2 regions of the Lysinibacillus sp. UBA5994 genome follow, and region 1 is predicted to be linked to the other one. Evidence: predicted binding sites of a transcription regulator. Region 1 holds the regulator's gene; the other holds the start of a gene.
What was found. The regulator NrdR, encoded in region 1, represses ribonucleotide reductase genes. The targets are predictions, from matches to a motif close to AACACNATATATNGTGTT.
Positions count from the first base shown of each region.

Region 2: the regulator NrdR is predicted to act here: its motif matches at 1,190-1,207, upstream of B3D98_RS16495 (vitamin B12-dependent ribonucleotide reductase).

Region 1 is NZ_DJAU01000059.1:3,955-11,349, forward strand. It holds gene B3D98_RS20505 (replication initiation and membrane attachment family protein) at 1-986, opposite strand, end outside; gene nrdR (transcriptional regulator NrdR) at 1,003-1,473, opposite strand; gene B3D98_RS20515 (glyceraldehyde-3-phosphate dehydrogenase) at 1,661-2,683, opposite strand; gene coaE (dephospho-CoA kinase) at 2,888-3,484, opposite strand; gene mutM (bifunctional DNA-formamidopyrimidine glycosylase/DNA-(apurinic or apyrimidinic site) lyase) at 3,498-4,370, opposite strand; gene polA (DNA polymerase I) at 4,383-7,010, opposite strand; gene B3D98_RS20535 (hypothetical protein) at 7,015-7,167, opposite strand; gene B3D98_RS20540 (hypothetical protein) at 7,221-7,395, opposite strand, start outside.
Region 2 is NZ_DJAU01000056.1:38,393-45,787, reverse strand. It holds gene B3D98_RS16495 (vitamin B12-dependent ribonucleotide reductase) at 1-1,130, opposite strand, end outside; gene B3D98_RS16490 (lipoate--protein ligase family protein) at 1,331-2,110, opposite strand; gene B3D98_RS16485 (rhodanese-like domain-containing protein) at 2,374-2,760, shown strand; glycine riboswitch at 3,285-3,361, shown strand; gene B3D98_RS16480 (amino acid permease) at 3,514-4,851, shown strand; gene B3D98_RS16475 (glutaminase) at 4,886-5,851, opposite strand; gene B3D98_RS16470 (M20 family metallopeptidase) at 5,921-7,336, opposite strand; gene B3D98_RS16465 (MFS transporter) at 7,356-7,395, opposite strand, start outside.

The DNA of each region.
Region 1 (7,395 bases):
AAATTTTCTGCAAGTTGGACTGAGGTTTGTAATGGTTCTTTACCATTATTTATATCTCTTAAAACTTGGACAGGTGCCGTTGTTTCTAAATAGTGTTGAAGTTCCTGATCCTTCGTTTTTTGTCCCGCTTCTGCTACTGGTAGAGGATCGGTGACACGGGCAAGTTTTGGCGGCTCCTTGGATACGGTTAATTTATAAAAATCAGCAGCAGCCTTTCGTAAACGTTCCTGAGAAATTCCTAAATCATCATCTAAAGCAAGTATGACTACTTTTTGCATATCAAGGGCTGTTAAATGATATAAAAATGCCAACTTGGCTATAGCTTCACGCACTTCAAATGTCAACAAATTGGAAGGTACCAATTGCTCAGACAAACCTGCTTGCAATAAATCAAAATCGAATTGCTCCAAATAAAAAGGATATACTTTTTGTTGTTTATCCTTATGACTCGTATCCACTTGTAAATCTGATGGGATATTGGCATGAACAGGCTTATAGACATCAATAAAAGCACGAGATACATCCTTAAACGCCGAGTCCTTTACAGGTGACATAAAGCGCTGACGTAAGTTGCGATAAGCCTGCTCTCCAATTTTACTAAACAAAAACATCGACAGCAGCGGGTCTTTCATAAAGCTATCTGCATCTAATGGGCGCTGTAGCTCATATAAAAAACTCCGCTCACCAGCATTTTCTTTTTTCCATGTACGCAGCAAACCAATAGCTTCTAAAGCAATACGAGCCTCAAACACTTTACCAATTGGTAGCCCTAGCACATTCATTAAATAATAATGTGTCATTTGCTGCTTTGGCATTTGCTCTGCTTCTGCCCATAATGTTAAATAGAGGCTAACTGGCTCTGATCCCGTTAATGGTTGATAAAATAATGTAACTAATTGACGCTCTTGTGTAGAAAATGCATGAGGTAGACGAATGTCAAAAGGATCGCCAGGCTGCAATTCCTTATATAAATGAATCAACGTCATTCATCCTCTCTGTTTGCTATGATTTCTTCTCCGTTTGACGTTGAATAATGTCCTTTATTTCTTCAATAAAGACATTGATATCTTTAAACTGACGGTAGACCGACGCAAAACGCACATAGGCAACCTCATCAATTTTGGCTAAGCGGTCCATGACCATTTCGCCAACATCTTCTGAGCGTACTTCCGAATTTCCAATACGACGAAGATCTTTTTCAATGGACAGAACAAGTTCCTCCAGCACATCAAGTGCCACTGGGCGTTTTTCACAAGCACGAATAAGCCCACGAAGTACCTTCTCACGGCTAAACTCTTCTCGTGAACCTTCCTTTTTCACAACGACTAATGGTGTCTCTTCAATTTTTTCAAACGTTGTAAAACGGAAGCCACATGACTCACATTCACGACGTCTACGAATTTCTTTATTATCATCTACTGGCCTCGAATCCACAACACGCGTTCCGTTAAATTGGCAAGATGGACATCTCATATAATTACTCTCCTGGTTTACAACAATTTAATATATCTATTATAACAAATTTCCTACATGTAAGAAAAGTGCATTCACGTTTGTGGGCTCATGATAAATCTAAAGCACCTGAAGTACAAGAAAAGTTTCTGTAAAAAAAGAGCACATTGAAACCTTTTCGATTTCAATGTGCTATCTATAGAAATTATTACGCGTTTACAGTTTCCAAAGCATTTGCCACTTTTTTCACAAGGTCAACAACGCGTGCAGAGTAGCCCCACTCGTTATCATACCAAGCAAGTACTTTTACTTTGCGGTTGCCTAACACCATTGTAGAAAGTCCATCAACTGTTGAAGAATAAGTTGTTGTATTGTAATCAGAAGATACTAATGGCTCAACAGAGAAATTAAGGATACCCTTCATTGGACCTTCTGTTGCCGCTTTTACAAATGCTGCATTAACTGCATCAACTGTTACATCTGTATTTAAATCTACTACAAGGTCAACTAAAGATACGTTTGGTGTTGGAACACGAAGTGCCATACCATGAATTTTACCCTCTAATTCAGGTAACACTAATTTTAAGGCTTTCGCTGCACCTGTAGATGTTGGGATAATGGATTGGGCGCATCCACGTGCACGACGTAAATCTTTATGCGGATTGTCTAAGTTCTTTTGGTCATTTGTATAAGCATGAACTGTTGTCATTAAACCATTCTCAATACCAAATGTGTCATTCAATACTTTTGCTACTGGCGCTAAGCAGTTTGTTGTACAAGAAGCATTTGAAATAACATCATGTTTCGCAATATCCAATTTGTCATCATTTACACCTAAAACAATTGTGACATCCTCGTTTTTACCTGGTGCTGTTAAAATTACTTTTTTCGCGCCAGCTGCTAAGTGCATCGCTGCTTTATCACGCTCATTAAATTTTCCTGTAGCTTCAATAACGATATCTACACCCATTGTAGACCAAGGTAATTTTAAAGGATCACGTTCACTAATAATTTGAACTCGTTTACCATTTACAACTAAAGCATCGCCTGCTGGTTCTACCGTACCTTCAAATGTTCCGTGATTTGTGTCATACTTAATCAAATGTGCTAACGTTTCTGCAGGATAGCTAGCGTTAATTGCAACGATGTTTAAATCTTGTTGTACGATAGCCTGGCGGAAAACCATACGTCCGATACGTCCGAAACCATTAATAGCAATTGATACTGTCATTTATAATATCCTCCTGTGAGTACATACTCAGATTAATTAATTATATACTTTATGGTGATTAGTATAACACAATTTTAAAAAAGATGAACATTATATATTGAGAATATAAAAGTTCTTATTTTCTGAAAAATTATTCTTTATTATGGCGTTTCCCCATAAAAAAATGCGTAGCAAGGTCGGCTTGCTACGCATTTATAAAAGAACTCATGAAATAACACCCCAATAATGCAGGATTTTTTTTAATTGTTCTTCTGTACTTTCTATATTTTCATTATTATAAATGACCGCATGTGCACCCTTTTCTTTGACAGACATCGGCAGTTGAGAGTGCATACGTGCCAATGCATCTTCTTTAGATAAATTATTACGTTCCATTAAACGTCGAAGCTGAACTTCTTCACTGACCGATACCACAATGATACGTTCCACAAAATGTTGAAGCTTACTCTCAAATAACAAAGGAATGTCCATCACAACATGTTCATGTCCTGCTTCTAAATAAGCATCACGCTGACGTAACATTTCTTTTCTGATTGCTGGATGCATGATATCATTTAACGTTTTGCGTTTGGCAGGCTCATGAAATATGATATCTCCCAGCAAAGTTCGATTTAAATTGCCGTCCTCAAGCAAGATAGCTTGTCCGAAGCTTTCAGCAATCAATGCTAATGTTTCAGTTCCTGGTTCTACGACATCTCGTGCTACAACATCTGCATCAACAATCGGTAAACCCAGTTCGCTCATCATTTTAGCTACTGTACTTTTTCCACTTGCAATACTTCCTGTTAGTCCGATAATCATTGCTAAATCCCCTTTAATGTTGACAATTTGGGCAATAGACAGAGGTACGCCCTCCAATTGTCATTTGACTTGTTGCCGTTTCACATGCTGGACATACCTTTTTCCCATACATTTTTAATCGATTCTGCATACTCCCTGCTTCCCCATTAATATTCCGATAATCAGAAATAGTTGAACCACCCGCTTCAATGCTTTGACGTAGGACAGCAACAATCTCCTCAAATAATGCTCGCTTCCGCTTTTCACTAATGCGGCTCATTTTGCGTGCAGGGTGAATTTTCTGAGCAAACAATGCCTCTGTTGCATAAATATTGCCACAGCCCGAAATGACTTGCCCATCCATAATTACTTCTTTTACGGCTTTATTTTCATATTTCGGTAGCTTAGATTTTGTTATAAAAAAATCACATGCATGCTCATCAAATGGCTCTGGTGCCATTTTTGTCAATGGTGCATGATCTTCAATTTTTGTCAGAAAACGAAGTTCACCGAATCGACGAATATCTGAATAAATCAAGTATCCCCCATCTGCCATTTCAAATGTCGCATGGATATGCTTTTGAAATTTCGCCTCATTGATTTCTTCGGGTGAATTCACAACAAACCAAGCACCTGTCATCCCTAAGTGACTAACAAGAACATATGGAACATCATCCTTCAGCAAATGAAAGAAAATATATTTTGCTCTTCGTTCAATTTTGGTAATGGTCATCTGGGACAAAGTACTTTCAAATGCATCAGGCGCTGCTTGTTTGACAATACATTGTTTACCCTCACTAAAAGAGAAATGTACTCGTTCAGAAAGCTGAACCTGTTGAATGGTACGTCCTTCAACTGTTGGCTTCAATGCCTGGACGACACCCTCTACCTCTGGTAATTCAGGCATTTGAATCCCTCCTTATTTTGCCTCGTACCAAGTTGAGCCATGGTTAAAATCTACTTTAAGCGGTACAGCAAGCTCAATAGCGTTTTCCATGACTTCAGGTACAATTTTTTCGAGTAAGGCAATCTCTTCCTTTGGTGCCTCAAAGATTAGCTCATCGTGCACTTGAAGTAGCAGTTTTGCCTGCATCTTTTCTTTTTTCAATCGAGCATCCATATCAATCATTGCCTTTTTAATGATATCAGCTGCACTACCTTGAATTGGCGTATTCATCGCCGTACGCTCAGCAAAGCTTCTTAAATTAAAGTTTGAGCTTGTTATATCCGGTAAATAACGGCGTCTATTTAATATCGTTGTCACATAACCATTAAATTTCGCATTTTGTACAATGTCATCCATGTACTGTTTTACACCAGGGAAACTTGCGAAATACTTTTCAATAAAATTAGCCGCTTCCTTACGTGTAATATCTAAGTTTTGTGATAGACCATAATCACTAATACCGTAGACTATTCCAAAGTTAACAGCTTTCGCTGCGCGACGCATATTACTATCAACCTCATCTTCTGACACATGAAATACATCCATAGCTGTACGTGTATGAACGTCCATTCCTTCACGGAAAGCCTCAACAAGGTTTTTATCTTCTGACATATGTGCAAGAACGCGTAATTCAATTTGCGAATAGTCAGCAGAAAATAATATCCAATCCTCTTTTGAAGGTACAAAGGCTTGACGAATTTTGCGGCCCTCCTCCAAACGAATTGGGATGTTTTGTAAATTCGGATCTGTTGAGCTTAAACGCCCTGTTGCAGTTAAAGCTTGCTGGAAGCGCGTATGCACTTTACTATCTGATACATGAATCTCCTTTAGTAAGCCTTCAATATATGTGGATTGTAATTTTCCAAGTTGGCGATACAACAGAATATGTTCGATGATAGCATGCTCTGACTGTAATTTTTCTAGGACATCTGCAGCAGTTGAATAGCCTGTCTTAGTCTTTTTAATCACAGGTAGCCCTAGCTTATCGAATAGAATCACACCTAATTGTTTTGGTGAATTAATATTAAAGGTTTCTCCAGCTTCTGCATAAATTTCTTGCTCAATTACTACAAGTTTATCATTAAGCTCTTGCCCCATTTTCTCTAACGTAGCGCGGTTAACCGTAATCCCTTCGCTTTCCATTTCACCTAAAATTCCTGCCAATGGTAGCTCTAGGTTTTTATAAAGATCGAATTGTTCATTTTCCTTTAATAAGGCTTCCAGTTTCGGCTGTAATGACCATACTGCAAAAGCTTTACGGCTAACATGCTGTGCAAGTTGGTCCAAATCAGGTATTGCACGCTTGGCACCTTTTCCATATACCGCTTCATCTGCTTGGACATCATAGTAGCCTAATTCCCTTGCAAGTGTTGCGATATCATCGCCACTTAATGCTGGATTATTAATATAAGAGGCAAGTAGCAAATCAAAGTCAACGCCAGCTAATTGAATTCCAGCTCGCTTTAATGATGCTTGAGCTGCCTTAGAATCGGACATATATTTTATTTTTGTGGCATCTTCAAGCCAACGACGGAGAATATCTGATTTTGCTGCTTTATCAAATGGAATATATTGCGTCTTTACGCCATCTGATAAGGCAATTCCCAGCTGCTGACAAGTATGATAGTGCTCGTTTTCAAGCTCTACATGCACAGCCATCACGTCTTTTAAATCCTCAGGTCGAACTTCCTGGACAAGGTCATAATCGAGAGGCGCCTGTTCTTCTTCTTGCACTGTAAAGTCACTTTTATCAAGCAGCGATTTAAAGCCAAGCTCACGCCACACATTGATTAATTCATCTTCTTTTGGCCCATTATATGCAAGATCAGCCAGTGAAATGGTGATTGGAGCATCCGTATAAATCGTTGCCAGCTTCTTACTCATGATGGCTTGCTCTTCATTAGCTACAAGCTTTTCCTTCATTTTAGAAGCTTTCAATGTATCCATTGCTTCATAAAGTGCTTCAACGGAGCCATGCTCTTTTAATAATTTTACAGCCGTTTTTTCCCCGACGCCTGGTACACCAGGAATATTATCGGAGGAATCCCCCATCAAGCCTTTCATATCAATAATTTGGAGCGGCGTTAACCCATACTTTTCCGCAATAAAGGCTGGTGTATTTTTCTCTATTTCCGTAATACCTTTTTTCGTTATATAAACGGTTACTTGCTCTGTCGCCAGCTGAGTTAAATCACGGTCTCCAGAAACGATGATAACATCCATATCCTGCGACGAAGCCTCTTTAGCAAGCGTTCCGATAATATCATCCGCTTCATATAACTCCTGCTCATATTGCTTAATACCATACGCATCAATGAGCTTTCGTAAATAAGGAAATTGCTCTGATAATTCTGGTGGTGTCTTTTGACGTCCTCCTTTATATTCTGTAAAGGTTTCATGGCGGAATGTTGTTTTCCCAGCATCAAAAGCAACCAATATTTTGGTTGGCTGTTCTTCCTCTAATATTCTTTGTAGCATTGTTGTAAAGCCGTATACAGCATTAGTATGAATGCCACTATCATTCGTTAGCAATGGCAACGCAAAAAACGCGCGATATGCTAAACTATTACCGTCCAATAATAGTAATTTTTCCTTGGTCATGATTTTATCCTCCTGCGTTGTCTTCTTCTTCTACTTTATCATAACAATACATTTCAAGTAAAAAAAGCAGGCGTCCACCCTCAAGGCTATCCATTATTTTTAATGGTTTATCCACCACTTTTAAGACTTTATCCGCTACTTTAGCAATCCTATTCATTCAAAAAAGCCAACCGCGCGCAGCGGTTGACTTGTTTAAAATATTTTAACTCCTTAACGCATATTACCTATAATAGATGAACGACTATCCTGCATTTTTTTTACAAAATTAGTCATTACATCAAAAGCCTCATTTCGTTTACTATTCATGCTTTGTAAACGGAGCATATCCATTTGACCTTGCTGTGCATTCAAATCAGCTAGCTGTTGATTTCGTTGTTGAACATCC
Region 2 (7,395 bases), on a different contig from region 1:
GTTAATGTCACAGAAATGTTGGCACCTGTTAAAAACTCTGGGTTATGAACAGTGTACGTGCCACCATCACGTAATTTATTTTCAGCCTCACGAATGATAGCTGTATCAAATCCACCTAAGCCTTCAATGTTTTTATAATTCACGATGCCTTGATACATCGCTTCTTCTTGCATAGAAAGTGGCTTGAAGTTTAATTTTTCTTTGGCTAGACGGATGATTGTTTCATCCGTTGTATTTTCGATCAGGTAACGCAGAATACGTGGATTTTGCATTTTGGAAATAATAAACTCCACAATATCTGGATGCCAATCTGCTAGCATAATCATTTGTGCGCCACGACGTGATCCACCTTGCTCCACAAGATGTGTCAATTTAGCAATATCATCTAACCAGGAAACAGAACCAGATGATTTACCGTTTACACCACGAGCTAATGTGTTGCGTGGACGTAATGTTGAACCATTTGTTCCTACACCGCCACCACGGCTCATAATCTCCATTACTTGCTTACGGTGATCACTGATACCTTCACGAGAGTCAGCGACAAATGGCATCACGTAACAGTTAAAGAAAGTTACATCTGTTTCAGAACCAGCTCCATAAATCACTCGTCCAGCTGGAATGAATTTCAAGGATACTAATTGCTCATAAAATTTTTCAAACCATTCTTGACGTTTTTCTGGTGTTTTTTCAACAGCGGCAAGGCCCGTTGCATTTCGTTTTGCAATTTGTTCATAAAATATCTCAAGAGGCTTTTCTAACACGTCAATTGAACGCGTAATCACACCCGTTTCTTGCTCTTGCGGATCGTCTAATGCGCTACGATAATCCTCTTCAATCAAAATCTCTGCTGTTTTTGTAGACATATCCAATTTTTGAATTGTCCCTAAACCACGTGCAGGAAATTTCGGATCAGCTTTTACCGTTAATACAACAAAGTCGCCGGCTTTCAATGTTTTCTTTTCTGTGTCTTTAAACGAATAGCGATCGATCATGACAAGTCTTGATACACCTTTGTGTGTAATATGCATATCAGATGTTACGGGGTGTACCTGCGGGAATTGTTCAATATCTTTGTTTAACTGTTCAAATTGATTGTTTACTTCGGGTTGATGATTTGTGAGTACCATCGTTTAGCCTCCCTTGTTTTCTTCATTACAAAATAAATACACAATATCTTGTGTCGTTAAACACTACATATTGTGTATATGTCTTTAAAAAAGATACTATATATAGTTTTTTAATTCAACTCTTGCTTTTTTTAATAGATTCAGAACTACTTGTTATGACTAGGATTGAACGTTAAAAAATATTTTTTTCATACCATTTTTTACTTTTTAAAGTTCCACTCATCTGAAGCATATTTTTTTTCTTCTAAAGCTTGCACATATTCTAATTGCTCCTCAGAAAGTGTAAATGGTTTTAATTCAATTTGCAACGATTTTGCAAAGCCATCTCTAAAAGCTGTCACACATTGTTCAACTGTCACTGGCTCTTTTACAAGACTGTTGATGGCAACAGCCTTTTCTGGTAGCTTTCTACGCATACGATTCTTCGCTTCTTCACTGGAGAAATTAAATACGGATAATAATTTCTCTTGATCCAAATCTAATAAAATGGCGCCATGCTGTAAAATGACACCCTTTTGACGTGTTTGAGCACTTCCAGCTATTTTTTTCCCTTCTACGACAAGTTCATACCAACTTGGTGCATCAAAGCAAACAGCACTTTTTGGACTCTTCAGGTCCGCTCTTTTCTCCTCTGTATCAGGTACACTAAAATAGGCATCCATACCTAGGTTATGGAAACCTTGCAAAATTCCCTCACTTAACACACGATATGCCTCTGTCACAGATTCTGGCATATTCGGATAGCTTTCCGTCACAATGACACTATAAGTTAGCTCATGTTCATGTAGGACAGCTCGTCCACCAGTTGGTCGACGTACAAAACCTAAGCCTTGTTCACGCACAGCATCTAAATTAATATCTCTCTTAGCTTGTTGAAAATAACCAATGGATAATGTCGCAGGCTCCCACTCGTAGAAACGAATTACTGGTGGAATTAACCCCTCACTATGCCAATCAAGTAAGGCTTCATCTAGTGCCATATTAAAAGAAGGACTACATTTCCCTGAATTTAAAAAATACCAAGTTGTCATATGCTCATCTCCTACAAATATAAAATGATCCATCAGGCCCCACCTGTGGGTCAACTTTAACGAATATTATACTACAGTTCAACTTGCGAACGATTGCTTGTGTAACGAAAAAAGCGAATTCGCTACAACCTAGTTAATTTTATCAAACTCATTGGACTATCGCTAGCGCATCTTTTATAATAATAGAGAAGATAGAAAGGGGTAAGAAAATCTTGGACATACTTATCACAATCGGTGTCGTTTTAGTAGTCACAATTGCATATATCGGAATTAATGCACTACGACTCAAAAAAGCCGTAACCAACCTAACACAAGAGCAATTCATAGAAGGCTATCGTAAAGCCCAGCTGATCGATGTTCGTGAGCAAAAAGAATTTGATGCTGGTCACATTCTTGGTGCACGAAATGTGCCTTCGACAACACTACGTCAACGTTATAAAGAAATCCGCCCAGATTTACCAGTATATCTATACTGTCAAAATACAGGCCGTAGCTCACGTGCTGCACTATTTCTTAAAAAACGTGGGTACAACCAAATTTACCAACTTCAAGGTGGTTTCAAAACTTGGACAGGTAAAATAAAAGCAAAAAAATATTAATGCTCTCATCAAAAAAAGTCGTCTCAAAGTACTATGAGACGGCTTCTTTTTTAAAAAATTCAGAGTTTCTACTATATTATATCTATTTCAAATGATGCTGTACGAGCTTCATGTCATTAAAATAAAAAAGTAAAGCAACAAAACGCATTATAGTCCCCTTATTTGATACAAAATCTACTTTGAACGAGTTCGCTACTTGAGTCGGATCCTCATAAAATTGAGCGCTTTGATGTCTTTTTGGAGCGGTTTTCACTTATGTTTGAGCACTTCGAAAGCTACGTTGAACAATCTTCCAATAAACCACCTCATATTTAAAAACTCCTTCACGAAACACTTTGTATGACCAAAAATACTATTTTTCGTTAGAGATATGCCAGTTACGAACCCTATTCTTCTATTTTTCTGAAAATAGTTAAAATTTATTGTTGAATAATTTTAGAAGCACTGTTAGGATGTATAATATCTTACAATAATAATTGATTATCAAGTTAATAAGCTATGAATGCTATGGATCAAACTATAGCAGGAGCAGTTCTGGAGAGAGCGCACATTGCGTCGCCGAAGGGTTCACTATCTCAGGCAAAAGGACAGAGGAGTAATACAGCTTTTATAAGCGATGCTACACTATCTCATGTAGACATCTGCGAATAAATGGTATTTGTTATTCTGACGTTTTTCCGAGACTAGTGTCACAACTAGTCTCTTTTTATTTTTCCAGTCATAGTTTTTTATGCATCTTTGAGGGGGATTAACGTGGAACAGCAACAATTAAAACGAGATTTAAAAAATCGCCATGTACAGCTTATTGCCATTGGTGGAACAATTGGGACTGGTTTATTTTTAGGCTCTGGAAAAGCTATTGCCTTAGCAGGGCCTTCGATCATCCTAGCCTACTTAATTGTAGGGACAGCGCTATTTTTTGTGATGCGTGCCTTAGGCGAATTGTTACTATCCAATGCAGGCTACACTTCATTTACGGATTTTGCATCCGAATACATAGGGCCTTGGGCAGGTTATATCACAGGTTGGACATACTGGTTCTGTTGGATTATGACGGCGATGGCAGACATTATTGCGGTGGGGGTATATACACAATATTGGTTTGATATCCCACAATGGGTGCCAGCCATTGGTTGCCTTGTATTGTTATTACTACTAAATCTATTAACTGTTAAGCTTTTTGGTGAGCTAGAATTTTGGTTCGCTATTATTAAAGTTATTACAATTGTAGCACTTATTATTATTGGTCTTATTATGCTAGTAACTGGCTTCCAAACTAGCTCAGGAGCAGTATCAGTTGAAAATCTATGGGCACATGGAGGCATGTTCCCAAATGGTATATACGGCTTTTTAATGGCCTTCCAAATGGTTGTCTTTGCATTTGTTGGTGTGGAATTAGTGGGGGTTTCAGCAGCTGAAACAGCAGATCCTCAAAAAAATATTCCTTCTGCCATTAATAAAATTCCATTTCGCATTTTACTTTTCTATGTAGGGGCATTATTTGTCATTTTATGTATTAACCCATGGTATGAGATGTCTGCTTCAAGCAGCCCCTTTGTCCAAGTGTTTACATTAGCAGGTATCCCGATTGCTGCTGGTATTATAAATTTTGTTGTGCTTACTTCAGCGGCTTCAGCAGGTAACAGTGGGTTATTCTCCACAAGTCGGATGCTCTATAATCTTGGTAACAATAAACAGGCATCTCCAGCATTCGCCAAACTCAACAAAAACAGTGTACCAAGTAATGCACTCGTTATTTCTACTATTGTTGTATCTGCTGGTGCTCTGTTAAGTAAGTTGATGCCAGAGAACGCCTTTAGTGTTGTGACGACGATTAGTGCAATTTGTTTTATCTGGGTGTGGAGCATTATTATCATTTCGCACATTATCTACAAACGAAAAAAACGTGCTTTACATGAAGCTTCAATCTTCAAAGCACCACTGACACCTTTTATCAACTACGTCGTGCTTGCGTTTTTCGCCTTTTTATTAATGGTGATGTTTATTTCTGAGGCTACGCGTACGGCACTGCTGTTAACACCAATTTGGTTTATCGTTTTATTTATTATTTATAAAATGAAAAAAAGATGACTTCAGACTAAGCGCTGAAATCATCTTCCACTTATTAAAAAATAGTCATATCCCATTCTGTTGCTAGCTGTTTCAGCAACTGTACACCTGCCACACTGTTTCCTATTGGATCAATCGCTGGTCCGTAAATTCCGATACCACAGCCAGTAGGAAACGGCGAGTGTAGGCCTGCATGTCCTGGAACAGCCGCAAGAATCGCACCTGATACACCACTTTTGGCAGGGAGACCAATAAATGCCGCAAACTTCCCTGAGGCATTGTACATACCACACGTTACCATCAAAGCCTTCGCTAATTTTGCCACTTGTTTTGGGAATAGCTGTTTCTTTAACAGTGGGTGATAGCCATCATTCGCAATAACTAGGCCAATCATGGCTAAATCTGATACATTGACTTCAATTGCACATTGCTTCAAATAAACCTCAAGCGCCGCCTCTACTGGACAATCTAAAAACCCTGAATCCATTAAGTAATAGGCCAATGCTCGATTACGATTAGCCGTTTGCCACTCTGACTGGAATACTTCTTCATTGATACTCAATTGCTTGCCTATAATTTGTTCTAAAAATTGTAGAATCTTTGTGACCTTCTCTTGTGGAGAATGACCAGCCAACATGGAGGATACCGTAATAGCCCCAGCATTAATCATCGGGTTAAAGGGTTTACCTGGCTGATGACTTTCTAAGCGAATAATTGAGTTAAAGGTATCTCCTGTTGGTTCAACATCTACTCTTTCTAAAACATATGGTAAGCCTCGATCCATACAGGCTAAAATAAAGGTAATAACCTTGGAAACGCTTTGAAGGGTAAATAGTTCTTCGGTATCTCCCGCTTTGATTTCGTGGCCTTCAGTCCCAACAATCGCCACAGCTAATTGATTAGGATCTTTTTTGGCTAAAGCAGGGATATAATTAGCACATTGCCCTTCTTTGGTAGCTGCACGATACTGTGATACCCACTGTGCTAGAAGATGATGCTGATGATTGGGTTGTGTTGACATGTCGCGTTCTCCTTTCAAAATGAGGCAAAAACAGAGCCTTCATAGTTCTCCTATGAAGACTCTATCCTGTTAGCGCTTAGGTGGCTGTGTTCCCTCTGGAATTAAAGATTGATATGTTTCACCATCTAGACGTTCTTGCCATTCCTTTTTCGCTTTTTCAATGTATAGAGGATTATCCAGCAACGCTAAGGCTGTACAAGCCATAATTTTAGCAGCCTGTAGCATTCCTTTATGCGCTATTGGGGTCACTCCCTGAGACACTACCTGCCATGTATGTAATGGTGTCCCTAATGCCATGCATACAGTTGTACACTGTACGGTTGGTACGTTCCAGCTAACATCTCCAACATCTGTAGAGCCACCCATAATAAATTCAGGTAGCATGCCTGGAACATGATCAGCAATCACTTTTCCTTGTAATAGCTTGGCATCTTCTTTACGCAAGCCCACTAATGAAGCTGCTTGTACTTCTGGTGTAAACGTATTGAAAATAGCCTGCGCATACTGTTCATCCTCTATTGTATAGTCTGGCATACCAATTTCAAGTATTTGTTGATACATCACATCATAAAGTGTTTTATTTGTAATAAGATTCGAAGCAGCACCTTCAAACTCGATGTCCACTGACGTCCCTGTCATCATTGTGGCACCCTTTGCAATGTTCTCAACGCGTTGATAAATTTCCTGTACTTGCTGCTTTTTAGGTGCCCTAACTAGATACGTTACCTCTGCATATGGTTGAACTACATTTGGCGAAGTTCCGCCAGAATTAGTAATGGCATAATGCACACGTGCTTCTGGAATGATGTGTTCTCGTAAGTAGTTTACCCCAACATTCATAAGCTCAACAGCATCTAAAGCACTTCGTCCAAGATGTGGTGCAGCTGCGGCATGAGCACTTTTGCCCGTAAACTTAAACGTTGCGGCATAGTTTGCTAGAGAACTACACGTCATCACAGTCGAAAACGTACCTGGATGCCAAGAGATCGCGATATCAACATCATCAAAAAGGCCAGCCTTTGCCATATAAGCTTTACCAGATCCATTCTCCTCTGCAGGGCAACCGTAAAAACGAATTGTTGCTGACTGATGATTTTGCTCTAAATAATCCTTTACAGCAACAGCAGCTGCGAATGCGCCAGTACCTAATAAGTTATGACCACAGCCATGTCCGCTTCCACCATCCACAAGAGGCTCATGTTGTGTCACCCCACCTTTTTGACTCAAGCCTGGAAGCGCATCATATTCACCTAAAAAGGCAATTACAGGCTTGCCAGAACCATAAGTTCCAACAAGCGCTGTTTCAAGACCCGCAACACCGACTTCTGTTTGAAAACCCTCTTTTTCTAGTGCCTGTTTCATATATTCCATCGATTTCTTTTCTTGAAAATGAAGCTCGGGTACAGCCCAAATCGCATCGCTTAATGCTACTGTAGCTTGCTGTTTTGCTTCAATTAACATTGAAATTTTCTCATGATAACTCATATTTGTCCCTCCAATTTCATTATGCTTTTAACAATGTTCCTTTTTGGTCGTTTAGTGTG